4 regions of the Sutcliffiella cohnii genome follow, and region 2 is predicted to be linked to each of the others. Evidence: riboswitches for the same ligand, from Rfam matches in the RefSeq annotation. Region 2 holds a riboswitch; each other region holds the start of a gene.

Region 1 (3,197 bases), 2.0 Mb from region 2:
GGTGAGCGTGCGTTCTTTGATTGGGTGTTCTCGCAATTGTTTGAAGTAACAACATATAGTTGGTCGACTTGGGGAGACTTCTTTAAGAACCCACTAAATCCAGCTCAAATTACCGAATTTAAATACAAGGATAAGGAATACTTGAAAAATAAATATTTCAAAATTACAGAGGAATCAAATCAGATAGTAGATTACTTAATAACTAGGTTAAAAGAACAATCCCATCAAGCAGATGAAATTCATAAACGAAACGAAAAAGGAGCATTCACGAAACAACAGCAATATGGTGATTTTTCGAATACCTCATTAATTATGGTGTTTTATTCTATCTATTATTATGACCAATATTGGTTAATGGCAAAGGCGTATTTATACTCATCTGCTTCGAATTCTAGTAGTGGATGTACAAGTGCTGTTTTTTGCGGATCTGCAACTAGTAGCGATAAAAATAGTGGTGGAGATAGTAGTTGCTCTAGCGGGGACGCAAGCTGTGGTGGCGGAGGATGTTCCTCATAAAATAATATAACGGAGAGAATTTATGTTAAAAATAGTTGGAGAAAAAATTATTCTTAGGTCGGTACAAAAAGAAGATATACAAACTCTTTGGAAATTAAGATATGGAGAAGAGGACCCAGAGTTTAAAAAATGGGATGCACCATACTTTCCATTAGTCCGAGTGGAATATGAAGATTTTTATAATCGGATGATAGGTCAGTTAGAATCGGGTTATGATTCCGAAATGATTATAGAAGTGGATGGTAAAATTATTGGCACCGTTGTTTACTATTGGGAGCACGAGCCTTCCCGATGGATGGAGGTAGGTATTATCATCTATCTTCCTGACTATTGGAATGGTGGATATGGAACGGAGGCTATTAAATTATGGGTCACTCATTTGTTTAAACAATTTCCTATACTAGTTAGATTAGGATATACTACATGGTCAGGAAACCATCGAATGGTGAGTGTTGGAAAAAAACTTGGAATGATAGAGGAAGCTAGAATTAGAAAAGCTCGTATTGTAAACGATGAGTACTATGATTCTGTGAAGCTCGGAGTACTTAGAGAAGAATGGCAAACATTACATGGTGAACGAGTTGGCAGAATAGTAACTTTGTAATAAACTACTAATAGAAATAAGTTTTTCAAATGAATAAAACATACCAATAATAATGGTGTCAATTAGACTTAATAGGGAATCTGGTCTAAAACCAGAACTGTACCCGCAACTGTAGGTGCCGACGAAATAAGAATAGCCACTGTCATTCGACGGGAAGGACTTAAAGTAGGTAGAAGCACGAGTCAGGAGACCTGCCATTATGATGAACGATCGTCTTCTTCGGGAGTTAGGAAGGTTGGATAATGGTGCGCAAATATTAGAAAATAGGGCTCTATTTGTCTAGTTTTATTTTCTTTGCCTTTAATCCATCCTCATATTAGAGTGATGGATTTTTTATTTTCCAACCACTTTCTTGTAGAAGCAAAAAACATAAAAGAGAGTGGGAGAATGATGGGAAAAATATCAACAAATGTATCTAGAACTGTACAAACGAAACTAGTTTTACCTCCAGATACGAATCATTTAGGAACAATTTTTGGAGGAGTTGTTTTATCGTATATTGATGAAATAGCTGCCATAGCAGCGATGAAACATAGTAACAAGGTGGTCGTAACAGCTTCGATTGATACAGTGAATTTTTTATCTTCAGCAAAAGTAGGAGATATATTAACGTTAGAAGCAGTGGTTATATCTACTGGAAGAACGTCAATGGAAGTGTATGTAAAAGTGGAGTGTCATCAGTTTGAAACAGGTGAAACAAAACTTACAACAACATCCCTTTTAACAATGGTTGCAATTGATAGCGAAGGTAAACCAGTCCCAGTTCCAGGCGTAATCCCTGAAACGGAAAAAGAAATCCAGTTACTGAAGGAAGCAACAATTAGAAGAGAAAAAAGGTTGTTAGAGAACAAGTGGTCAAATGAGAAAATATAGTAATGAAAAAACGTGGTTGCTGATCCGCTTTTTTAGTGAATCGTAATAGTATACATATCTTTTAGCATACAAATAACACCGAATGAACATCTTGACTATGATTAAATTTGTGTGAATTAGGGTGCTATTTTTTTGTGAAAGTTATTGTATGAACGAAAAGCTTCTTTCATCTTCTAAGTAATAGTTGTAAAATAAATATGAACTTGAAAATTGTAGCTAGGGTTCCGCTATCTAGTAGGTCTGTGACCGAGGGCTACATCTTTTACCATAACGTAAAAGGCACCTATTGACATAAAAGGTCCGAGGGGAAAGGTTCAGCGTATTTGCTTTTGCGTTGAAATCCTTATCCCCTCGGACCTTTTTTATTATTTTAAGGGAGGTTTATTAAATGAAAAGAATTGATGAATTAAAAGCAGGTGTAGCAGTTATTATTTTGAATGGGGAAAAACAAGTTTTGTTACAGAAAAGAGCTGATGTAAAGCTATGGGGTATTCCTTCAGGACATATAGAAATTGGAGAAACAGTTTCTGAAGCAGCTATTAGAGAAGTAAAAGAGGAAACTAACTTAGATATAAAAATAAAAAAACTTATTGGTGTGTACTCTGAGCCTAATTCACAGGTGTTTGCATATCCAAATGGTAAAGTAGTACATTTTATAACAACTTGTTTTCTTGCTGAAATTACAGGCGGAGAACTTAGACGTAATTCTGATGAATCACTTGAAATAAAATTTTTCAGTCCAGATAATTTACCGCAAGATTTATTGAAAATGCATCCCCGATGGTTAAAGGATGCTCTTTCTAATAGGGAAATGGCGTTCATTCGTTAATTAATAGAGATCTATACTAACTGCTAATAAAAATTTTAAACCCTTATTAGGATAACAAACTTAAAAGTCCTAAAAGTCAGTCTCAACTGGACTTTTAGGACAGCACCATTTAGTCTGCTAAATGTTTTTCTAACTAGTTGTTATTTAAGCTACGACATCGTAAGTTATTTCGGCTTTCTCCACGGTATAAAAATACTTAGCTAATACACTCCACCCTTTAGAACTCTTTGATAAATAAAATCCCGATGTTGATAAATTATATTATATAAACTTTTGTATAATCGTTCCTTTTCCTTCTTTAACTTCTACTTCCGCCATCGCTCCATTAATTAACGTTACTTGAGGAGGAACATGCCCGCAATCTATGTCATACAC
Region 2 (3,197 bases):
GTTCCGATCTTAACGTATGATGAAATCGGTGAACTTGCGATGGCGTTTAATCAAATGGGAAGACAATTAAAGTTTAACTTAAATGCACTTAATCAAGAAAAAGAACATTTGGCAAACATATTAAGTAGTATGGCAGATGGAGTAATAACGCTAAATCGTGATGGGACAATATTAATAACGAATCCGCCTGCTGAACGTTTCTTGCAAGCATGGTTTTACCAAGAAGGTAGTGATACGCGGGAACAATTACCTCATGAAATAAAAGAGATGTTTCAACGGGTCGTCAACTTTGAAAGAGAGCAAAGTATGGAACTTACCTACCAGGGGAGAACTTGGGTAATCGTCATGAGTCCTTTATATAATAATACCCACGTGCGTGGTGCAGTAGCTGTCATTCGTGATATGACGGAAGAAAGACGTTTAGATAAATTAAGAGAAGGATTTATCGCTAACGTTTCTCACGAGTTACGTACGCCAATTTCAATGCTTCAAGGATATAGTGAAGCAATAGTGGATGATATTGCTGGTAGCGAAGAAGAAAAGAAAGAACTTGCCTCCGTTATTTATGATGAGTCACTTCGTATGGGGAGGTTAGTAAATGACCTACTTGATTTAGCTAGATTAGAGTCTGGACATAGCACCGTGAACAGGGAACAAGTTGAAGTGGAAGAGTTTTTTGATAAAATGATTCGAAAGTTTCATGGTCTTGCTAAAGAGAAAATGGTAGATCTTCATTCAGAAATAATTGGGGACACGCTAGTTGATTTTGATGTAGATAAAATGGAACAAGTTTTTACTAACTTAATTGATAATGCACTACGTCACACAGATTCAGGTGGTAGTATCACGATTCGAGTTGAGCTTGGAGAGCTTGGAATGAAAGTAGATGTACAAGATACTGGACAAGGCATACCAGAAGAAGATATACCATTTGTATTTGAACGCTTCTATAAAGCGGACAAGGCTAGAACTAGAGGTAGATCTGGAACAGGTTTAGGATTGTCGATTGTTAAAAATATAATAGAGTCACATAACGGCTCAATAGGTGTACATTCTAAACTAAATGAGGGAACGACATTTTCTCTCGTTATTCCACGAACTGTGCAATAATTTGTTAAGTTGTACCGAATAATCTTGTTTATTATGAAACAATTTTTCTTGTCATTTTATACTTCTTTGTGTAAGATGGTACTGTATTCATAAACTTAATAATTATAAGTAAATTGGTGTCACACTGTGGCTTAAAAGGGAATTTGGTGCGAATCCAAAACTGTCCCCGCAACTGTAAATGTGGACGAAATGAGGTAACCACTGTATGTATGGAATGAGAGTTCGTCATACGGGAAGGCTCAAAGTAGGAAGAAGCATAAGTCAGTAGACCTGCCAATGAACTTACAAGTTTCGAAGCTTCGGGGTATGAGTAGCTGAAACGACAATATGGTATTGAACCTGCTGCAGAAGGTGAATTCCTCATTGTTGTCGTTTTATAGCTCATCCTTTAAGGATGAGCTATTTATTTTTTTTCATAATATATAAAAGGATGGGAATTACGTGATGAAAAAAATTTGGATTAGTTTATTAGTTGCAATATCTCTTATTGTGACGGGGTGTGCAGCAGACAACACAAATAATACAAATAACAACGCAAATGCTGGAGTAGAACAAAATGAAGAAGTAAACAAAGTAACGATTAAATTAGTAAAAGATAACGGGGAAGAAGTAATAAGTGAAGAGGCATTGCAGTTTGAAGAAGGAGAAACACTGATGGATGTAATGCATGAGCACTTTGAATTAACAACAGACGATAGTGGTGCATTTATTGTAGGAATTAACGGTATTGAATCGGATTACGAGAATAATTACTTTTGGATTTATACAGCAAATAATGAAGAAGTCTTAGTTGGCGCAAACGAATATGTGTTAAAAGATGGCGATGTTATTGAATTTAACTATTCAAAGTATGAAGGCTAATGAGCACAAGAAAAATTGCTTTATTAGGCTTATTAATAGCGTTATGTGTAGTAGGTAGAATGGTGTTTTCCTCGGTTCCTAATGTACAGCCTGTTACAGCAATCATTATTATTTGCTGCCTTTTGATGGGGCCTCAAAACGGTATCATACTTGCTGCTGGAACAGCATTTGTTTCTAACTTATTTTTAGGTAGTGGTACTTGGACGTTACTTCAAATAATTGCGTGGTCCATAATTGGAGTACTTTCAGGTCTCATTGGGATGAAATTTAAGAAATTGCCCATATGGTTACTTGCAACGTACGCTGGATTTTGCGGCATGCTCTTTGGTTTGATCATGTCGCTAGAACGCCTGATTATAGGTAAATTGTTTTGGCCGTATTACTTAGCGGGATTACCGTTTGACTTTAATCATGCAATTGGAAATATCGTATTCTTTATAGTGTTATATCCTATTCTATCCCCGATCATAAAAAGAGAAGCTTCGTTTATGGTGCAATCGTATAATAAACAGTAGATATAATTAGAAATTAGTTATATAGTATATATAAAAAGAAGTCATATATTATGGCTTCTTTTTTAAATTTTTAAAAAGCCAAACTATTGCTCTTTTAAAATATCTTATTAAAGCCTTCTTAAGTTTTCCAAAAAGTACTAAAAAAAATCTAGTCATTCGTAATATTTTGTAATATATTTGTAATGTAACTTTGTACGAAAAGTTTCGACTAATGTATTGAACGGAGGGTTTAGAATGCATGCCGTTTTTCAAGAGCTCTATGAAAAATATCACCAAGACGTCTATCAATTTTTATTTTATATGGTGAAAAATAAAGAACAAGCGGAAGACCTCGTTCAAGAAGTTTATATAAAAGTTCTACGCTCATACGACCGATTTGAAGGGAAAAGTAGTGAAAAAACATGGCTATTTTCGATAGCTAAACATGTAGCTATTGATTCATTTCGAAAACAAAAGGGATGGAAAAACAAACTTCTTGAAACGTTTGATTGGAATAAGCAACAAGTGAAAGATGTTGCACCATTACCGGAAGAAGTAGCTGTGAAAAATGAACAGGTTCAATTGTTGTATCGTTGCTTAGATAAATGTAAGATGGATCACCGAATTGTTCTTATTCTCCGTTACATTCAAGCTCTCTCTATTCAAGAAACTGCGCAAGTGTTAGGTTGGTCTGAAAGTAAAGTAAAAACAACTCAGCACCGTGCGGTTAAA
Region 3 (3,197 bases), 1.4 Mb from region 2:
TATTTTAACCCATGTGTTAAAAGTGATGAAAGTTCGAGACGTTTATATCTTTATCCTACTATTATTTATATATGGATTCTCTAGTAATCTTGTCCGGATGTTGTTCCGTCCGTTTCAAGGCTTGAGCGATGTCTATAAATATATGCCTAATACGTTATTTAACGATAACCTTGGAAACTATATAGTGGAAGCAGTCCCATTCAGTTACGAATATTGGGTGATCGGCATCGGAATTTCACTGTTTGTTTTATTCATCGGAGCAAATAGATTCGCTAAACAAAACATCGATTGATTAGAAGGGATGAATGAAAGTGAATAGCTGGTTGATTATCATAATCTTAGGTTTCCTGCTGATGGTTTCCGTCTCCAAGCTTCTACTGTTCCATTGGGATATTAGAAGGATGACAAAACAATTAGAGGAAATCAGTGAAAATTTCGGGACAAATGAATTAGTTCGTACAAATACTCATAATAAAAACTTGAGTAGATTTGCGACGAAAATCAACCAGCTCATTCAATTATACAAACAGAACCAACAGTCTGTCGAAAGAAGAGAAATGGAACTAAAGCAAGAAATCACCAATATCTCCCATGATTTACGAACTCCTTTAACATCGATCAAAGGATTTTCAGAGCTTTTAACAGATCCGTCTATTTCAGAAGGGGAAAAGAAAGAATTCCTAGAGATTATCCAGAAGAAAATCGATAATCTCACGATGATTGTAGATTTATTTTATGAACTATCACAACTTGATTCCTCTGACAAGAAATTGACGATGGAGAAACAGTCTCTAGATCAAATTGTTGTAGAATCAATGCTAATGTTCTATGAAGATTTTGAGAAAGAGCAATTACAGGTACAATTGGTTGAGGAGAGTGTACCTCCTATTCTTGCTGACAACAAAGCAACCGTTCGGATTGTAACGAACATCATTCAAAATGCTTTAACTTATGCCAAAAGCTATTTAAAAATAAGTTTTGTTGAGGAAGAGGAATACATTAGGTTAAGGGCAGTAAATGATGTGGAGAAGATTGATGCTGCGAAACTCCAACAGATTTTTAATCGAACTTATAGGCTGGATTCTAGTCGTACGGGTACACATCTTGGATTGGGGCTTCATATTGTTCAGCAACTTGTTAATAAACAGGGTGGAAAAGCAGTAGCTAATGTACGTGATAATGAATTTATTATGGAAGTGTCGTTTCGGAAGTGGGATTAGGAGTGAACGAGAGGGTAGGATCATTGTTCACACATTTTTAAAAGCGATGTCAAAAAAGTGTGGAACGTTTTCCTGTCCCTTTGTTCACCATTCATCCGTTAGCAAATTATGGTTGTTTAATAATTTGTTTAAATCTATAATAGGTTTGTAGTACAAAAATTGAATAGAAACTTTTATGGTGCTTTTTTAGAAAGCTTAATTGGGAAGTTCGGTTAAAATCCGACGCGGTCCCGCCACTGTAACGCGGAGCAACTTATCGTATCCACTGATTTTTATGAAAATTGGGAAGGGGATAAGCTTGTGGTGAAGCGAAGCCAGGAGACCAGCCATTCAAGTACTCTAGTAATCTCACGAGGATGGGAAGGAGAAGATATGATCTTGTATGACTATTTACATATGACACAGATGTGTCTTATTTGTGTAAAACATCTTCCCTTCAACAAAAAGAAGGGAAGGTGTTTTTTTATTGTTTAAAAAGCTGAATACCAACTAGATCCCACTACATAGTAATTCGTCACATCAATAATTATCACCACACCAACGTCAGGAGAAGAAAAAATCTTTAAATAGGGAGAGAGAAGCTTGTTACATTCATTTTTCAAAAAAAGTATAGCAACGATACTTAGCATTCTACTAATCTTTTCGTTATTTCATCCTATTGCTGCAACCGCTAGTGAAAAGGACACCATTAACATTTCCGTTCGAATTGAGAGTTGGGACAAAACAGTAGCGCCTTTAACTACTATTGAACTGGCCCCTTACGATATAACAAGAACGGTCGGAAACAATAAAGTTGGTAATTGGCATCTTACGAATGACCAACCTTTAGCCATTCATGCCATCATTAAAGCGCTTGAACTACAAGGTCTAGACGTAACCAAAAAATCTGTTATTGACGTTGGCTATCAAGGTAACTATATCGCTGGTGTGAATAATGTATATGAATTTGATTACGGTTTTACATCAGGCTGGATGTATAAAGTAAATGGTGTTTCTCCTTCTGTTGGAGTAGGAACTTACGAACTATCTAACAACGATATCGTAGAGTTATATTATATCGGGGATATGATGAATCATCATTTCGGAAAAATTGCTGCTTCTGCTACGGAAGTAAAAGAAGGGGATGAAGTTACTTTTACGGTGACAGGAGAGCCAGCTAACTGGGGAACTCCACCACCTGATGAAGCGATAGCAGATGCAACCATTTTAATTAATGGAGAAAAAAGTGAATTTAAGACAGATCAAAATGGAAGGGCTTCCATTCCGTTAACGAATGTAGGTACGTATTGGGTTACAGCAGAAAAGTTTGGAGCAAATTCCTATAATATGATTCGCCCGACGCCTATTAAAGTAGTCGTAACAGAAAAACTACCTTTGGTCCAAGCAATTGATCCAGTGGAATCAGTGGAAGTACCGTTTGGGACGAGTAAGGAAGATGCACTCCTTCATTTAACACCAACTACGAATCTAACAGATAGTAAAGGCAATAAGCACGAAGTCCAACTTTCGTGGTCTATTGATGGATTTAACTCAACTCAATCAGGAGAATATACGGCAACCGGGACTTTTTCTTTACCGGCAAACATAGAGCAAGGAAGTGTAGCTTTACTCGTCACAACTGTTGTAAAAGTGGCAGAACAAGCAACACCACCAGCCCCACAACGTGAATTGCCAGAAATAAGTACGTGGGCAACGCAAATTTCCAAGTGGATACTAAAAAATACAGACTTTTCACAGCATGACAACTTTAATGACTGGGACGCAATTGCTTTAGCGAGAAGTGGGCATTCCGTTCCAGAGCAATATTACGGGACATTAGTTGATTACGTAACAGAAAGAGAAGGGAACTTCCGTTTAGTTACCGATTACGAAAGAATGGCCATCGCGGTTGCTGCCATTGGAAAAGACCCTACAGATGTAGCTGGGTATAATTTTATTGAAAAAATATATAATCACGAGCGACTGACGAACCAAGGT
Region 4 (3,197 bases), 2.0 Mb from region 2:
CATAATGTCAATCGCAGGCACTTTTACTTTGTGTAAAGTAGGATGCCCCACACACTCGTAATATTTATGACGGAAGCTACCGTTTCCTTTTTCTTCATCAAAATAATCTTCTAATGAATACCCCATAACTTGGCGCACTTCATGAGGGTCAAACAAATACCAATCGTCTCGCTCTTCTACTTTTTCCATGAACAAATCAGGAATACAAACGCCCGTAAACAAATCGTGGGTACGTAATCGTTCGTCGCCATTATTAAGTTTTGCATCTAAAAAGGAGAAAATATCTTGATGCCATACATCTAAATAGACAGAAATCGCACCTTTACGCTGTCCTAGTTGATCAACACTTACAGCCGTATTATTAAGTTGTTTCATCCAAGGGATTACTCCGGAGGAATTACCTTTAAATCCTTTAATATTACTTCCTCTAGCTCTAATTTTCCCAAGGTAGACGCCAATTCCGCCACCTGCTTTTGACAAGTTTGCAATATCGGTATTACTGTCATAAATGCTTTGTAAGCTATCATCTACCGTATCAATAAAGCAACTCGATAACTGTCCATGAGTTTTCCCTGCGTTTGCTAATGTAGGAGTGGCAACCGTCATATATAAATTACTTAATGCCCAATATGCTTCTTTTATGTGCTGAAGGCGGTTTTGCTTTTCGTTGATCATTAATGTCATAGCAATAATCATAAATCGCTCTTGGGGCAGTTCCCACAGTTGCATCGAATGGTCTTTCGTTAAATACCTATCTGCTAATGTTTTAATCCCTATGTATGTGAAGAGCTCATCTTTATTAGGGTCCATCTCTTTTTCTAATTCATTTAGTTCTTCAGGTGAATAGAAATTTAATAGTTTTGGATCATAAATCCCTTTATCTACTAGAGATTTTATTAAATGATAAAAGCCTTTATAGTGCTTGTTCTCTTTTCTTACTTTAGCTGTATTTTCGTACAAAACGTTTAAATAAAGATTCGCAGCAATGTGTGTCCATTCTGGTTCTTCTTCACTAATAAAACTTAACGCTTCTAAAATTATTAACTCATAAATTGTTTCGTTGGAAAGTTGGTGATGTTGATTTATTATTTTTGCTGCTTTATCAAGAAAAGGTTGTGCGTTTAGTGTTGGATGTTTTTCAAATGTTGATTTAACTTTATCTAGTACATGATCTGATTGAATAATTGTAGTCATACTTATCCCTCTTTCTATTCTAGTTTTTTCCTTTTAGTCCAACGACCAACTGGAGAAAAATAAAAGATCCACTCAAGGACTGAGTGGATCAAACGAAAGTGGAATAAGCATAAGAAACAAAAAGTGCATATTACACCATCGTTTCATCTTCCCAATCCCCGAAGAATGCGAAACATTTGAAGAAAAGGCAGGTCTCCTGACTTCGTGCTTCATCCTACTTTGAACCTTCCCATATAAGCGCCTTTAAGCAGTCTTATACAGTGGACTTTCATTTCGTCTACACTTACAGTTGCGGGGACAGTATTGGATTCTCACCAATTTCCCTATTAAGTCTATATTAGACACCTTTAACTTCGTTATAAAATCTATATATTGTATGTATTTTGTGATTAAAATCTGTATGTTGTGATTATCATAATCTATTAATCTAATAAATGCAATGGCCTAAATTAAGAGTATAAAGAAAATAATATAAAAAAGGACGAGTAAAACACCACTCATCCTTGATTAAACTTGCTTATATTCATTATTTTCTTTTATATATTTTTTAAATACATCCGATAAAATCATTAAGCCAATTGCGCCGAAAATTAAGTACGATAAATTAAAATAAAGAGCAGGATCAATTCGAATATGCTCTCCGCCTGCAGCAGTTTTTAATATCTTGTATGAATCCATACCAACTTTGGCAGTAATCAACAAGAAAAGTGCAATAATTACCTTCCAAAGTAATTTCATGTAAAACCCCTCCAAAATATAAACTATTAACCCTACTAGTTTATACAGAAAAAATCTTTACTACTATACCAAAAAATTCAGTATAGTACAAGATTCAATTATTGTCATTTTAATCTGTAGTAATACAATTTGCAATATTTTTACTCTAATGTATGTCACTTTACAGAATGCCTTTTTACAATTAAAATAGTTAAAGTCCGGTATAATCAAGTGTTGTCCATACATAGATAGTTGTAAACGATGTAAAATATTATTAATAAGGGGGAATCTTATGAAGAAGTTATCCTTAACATCCAAAATATTAATAGGTCTCGCTCTAGGTATAGTAGTTGGGCTAATATTAAACCTATTTGCATCAGATATATTATTTTCAAGAATTGATACTTGGTTTTTTACTCCGCTAGGTAAGATTTTTCTTAATTTAATTACGATGCTTGTTGTACCTATCGTTCTTATCTCGATTACGTTAGGTGTTGTTAATTTAGGTGATACGAAAAAACTTGGACGAATTGGTTTCAAGACAGTAGTATTTTTTATGGTTACGACAAGTATCGCAATTACAATTGGGTTAACGCTAGCAACAATTATTAAGCCTGGTAATTTTGGTACTTTTAACAGTGAAGACTTACCACCATACGAGGTGACGGAAGCACCAGCTGTAGTTGATACGTTACTTAACATTATTCCAACGAACCCAATTCAAGCGATGGCTACAGGGAATTTACTACAAATTATTGCATTCTCCATTTTATTAGGGCTAGCAATCAATGTGTTAGGCGATAAAGCAGCTGGGATTAAATCTTTATTCGAACAAGCTAATGAAGTAGTAATGTGGCTTGTCCACTTCATTATAAAATTTGCTCCATACGGGGCGTTCGGACTAATCGCATCTGCAATAGGAAAAATGGGGCTAGATGCTTTTAAAGCGATGTTTGGATATTTCATTGTAGTTGTTTTAGCACTTTTTATTCATTTATTTGTCACGTACGGTTCCGCCATAGCGGTACTTGGGAAAACAAGTCCAATTACGTTCTTCAAAAACTTTGCACCGGCAATGAGTGTTGCCTTTAGTACATCTAGTAGTAATGCAACACTTCCTATCTCTATGGATACGGCACAAGAAAAATTAGGTGTGCCAAAGCATATAAGTAGTTTCGTTCAACCTCTAGGGGCGACGATTAATATGGACGGGACAGCAATTATGCAAGGTGTCGCAACCGTATTTATTGCACAAGTTTTTGCAGAAAGTTTGACTGTCATGCAGC

Evidence for each region. Region 2 has a riboswitch for cobalamin ahead of BC6307_RS13865 (DUF4430 domain-containing protein). Riboswitches for the same ligand answer to the same signal wherever they lie in the genome.
Region 1: another riboswitch for cobalamin. It lies ahead of BC6307_RS03740 (acyl-CoA thioesterase); the one in region 2 lies ahead of BC6307_RS13865 (DUF4430 domain-containing protein).
Region 3: another riboswitch for cobalamin. It lies ahead of BC6307_RS06710 (DUF4430 domain-containing protein); the one in region 2 lies ahead of BC6307_RS13865 (DUF4430 domain-containing protein).
Region 4: another riboswitch for cobalamin. It lies ahead of BC6307_RS03610 (ribonucleoside-diphosphate reductase subunit alpha); the one in region 2 lies ahead of BC6307_RS13865 (DUF4430 domain-containing protein).

The regions. Positions count from the first base shown of each region.
Region 1 is NZ_CP018866.1:773,622-776,818, forward strand. It holds gene BC6307_RS03730 (glycine-rich domain-containing protein) at 1-516, shown strand, start outside; gene BC6307_RS03735 (GNAT family N-acetyltransferase) at 539-1,120, shown strand; cobalamin riboswitch at 1,157-1,333, shown strand; gene BC6307_RS03740 (acyl-CoA thioesterase) at 1,508-1,993, shown strand; gene BC6307_RS03745 (NUDIX domain-containing protein) at 2,382-2,822, shown strand; gene BC6307_RS03750 (S66 family peptidase) at 3,084-3,197, opposite strand, start outside.
Region 2 is NZ_CP018866.1:2,782,513-2,785,709, reverse strand. It holds gene BC6307_RS13870 (ATP-binding protein) at 1-1,110, shown strand, start outside; cobalamin riboswitch at 1,208-1,402, shown strand; gene BC6307_RS13865 (DUF4430 domain-containing protein) at 1,555-1,971, shown strand; gene BC6307_RS13860 (ECF transporter S component) at 1,971-2,486, shown strand; gene sigX (RNA polymerase sigma factor SigX) at 2,721-3,197, shown strand, end outside.
Region 3 is NZ_CP018866.1:1,406,030-1,409,226, forward strand. It holds gene BC6307_RS06700 (hypothetical protein) at 1-292, shown strand, start outside; gene BC6307_RS06705 (sensor histidine kinase) at 402-1,220, shown strand; cobalamin riboswitch at 1,380-1,565, shown strand; gene BC6307_RS06710 (DUF4430 domain-containing protein) at 1,803-3,197, shown strand, end outside.
Region 4 is NZ_CP018866.1:749,120-752,316, forward strand. It holds gene BC6307_RS03610 (ribonucleoside-diphosphate reductase subunit alpha) at 1-1,194, opposite strand, end outside; cobalamin riboswitch at 1,364-1,558, opposite strand; gene BC6307_RS03615 (hypothetical protein) at 1,702-1,932, opposite strand; gene BC6307_RS03620 (dicarboxylate/amino acid:cation symporter) at 2,204-3,197, shown strand, end outside.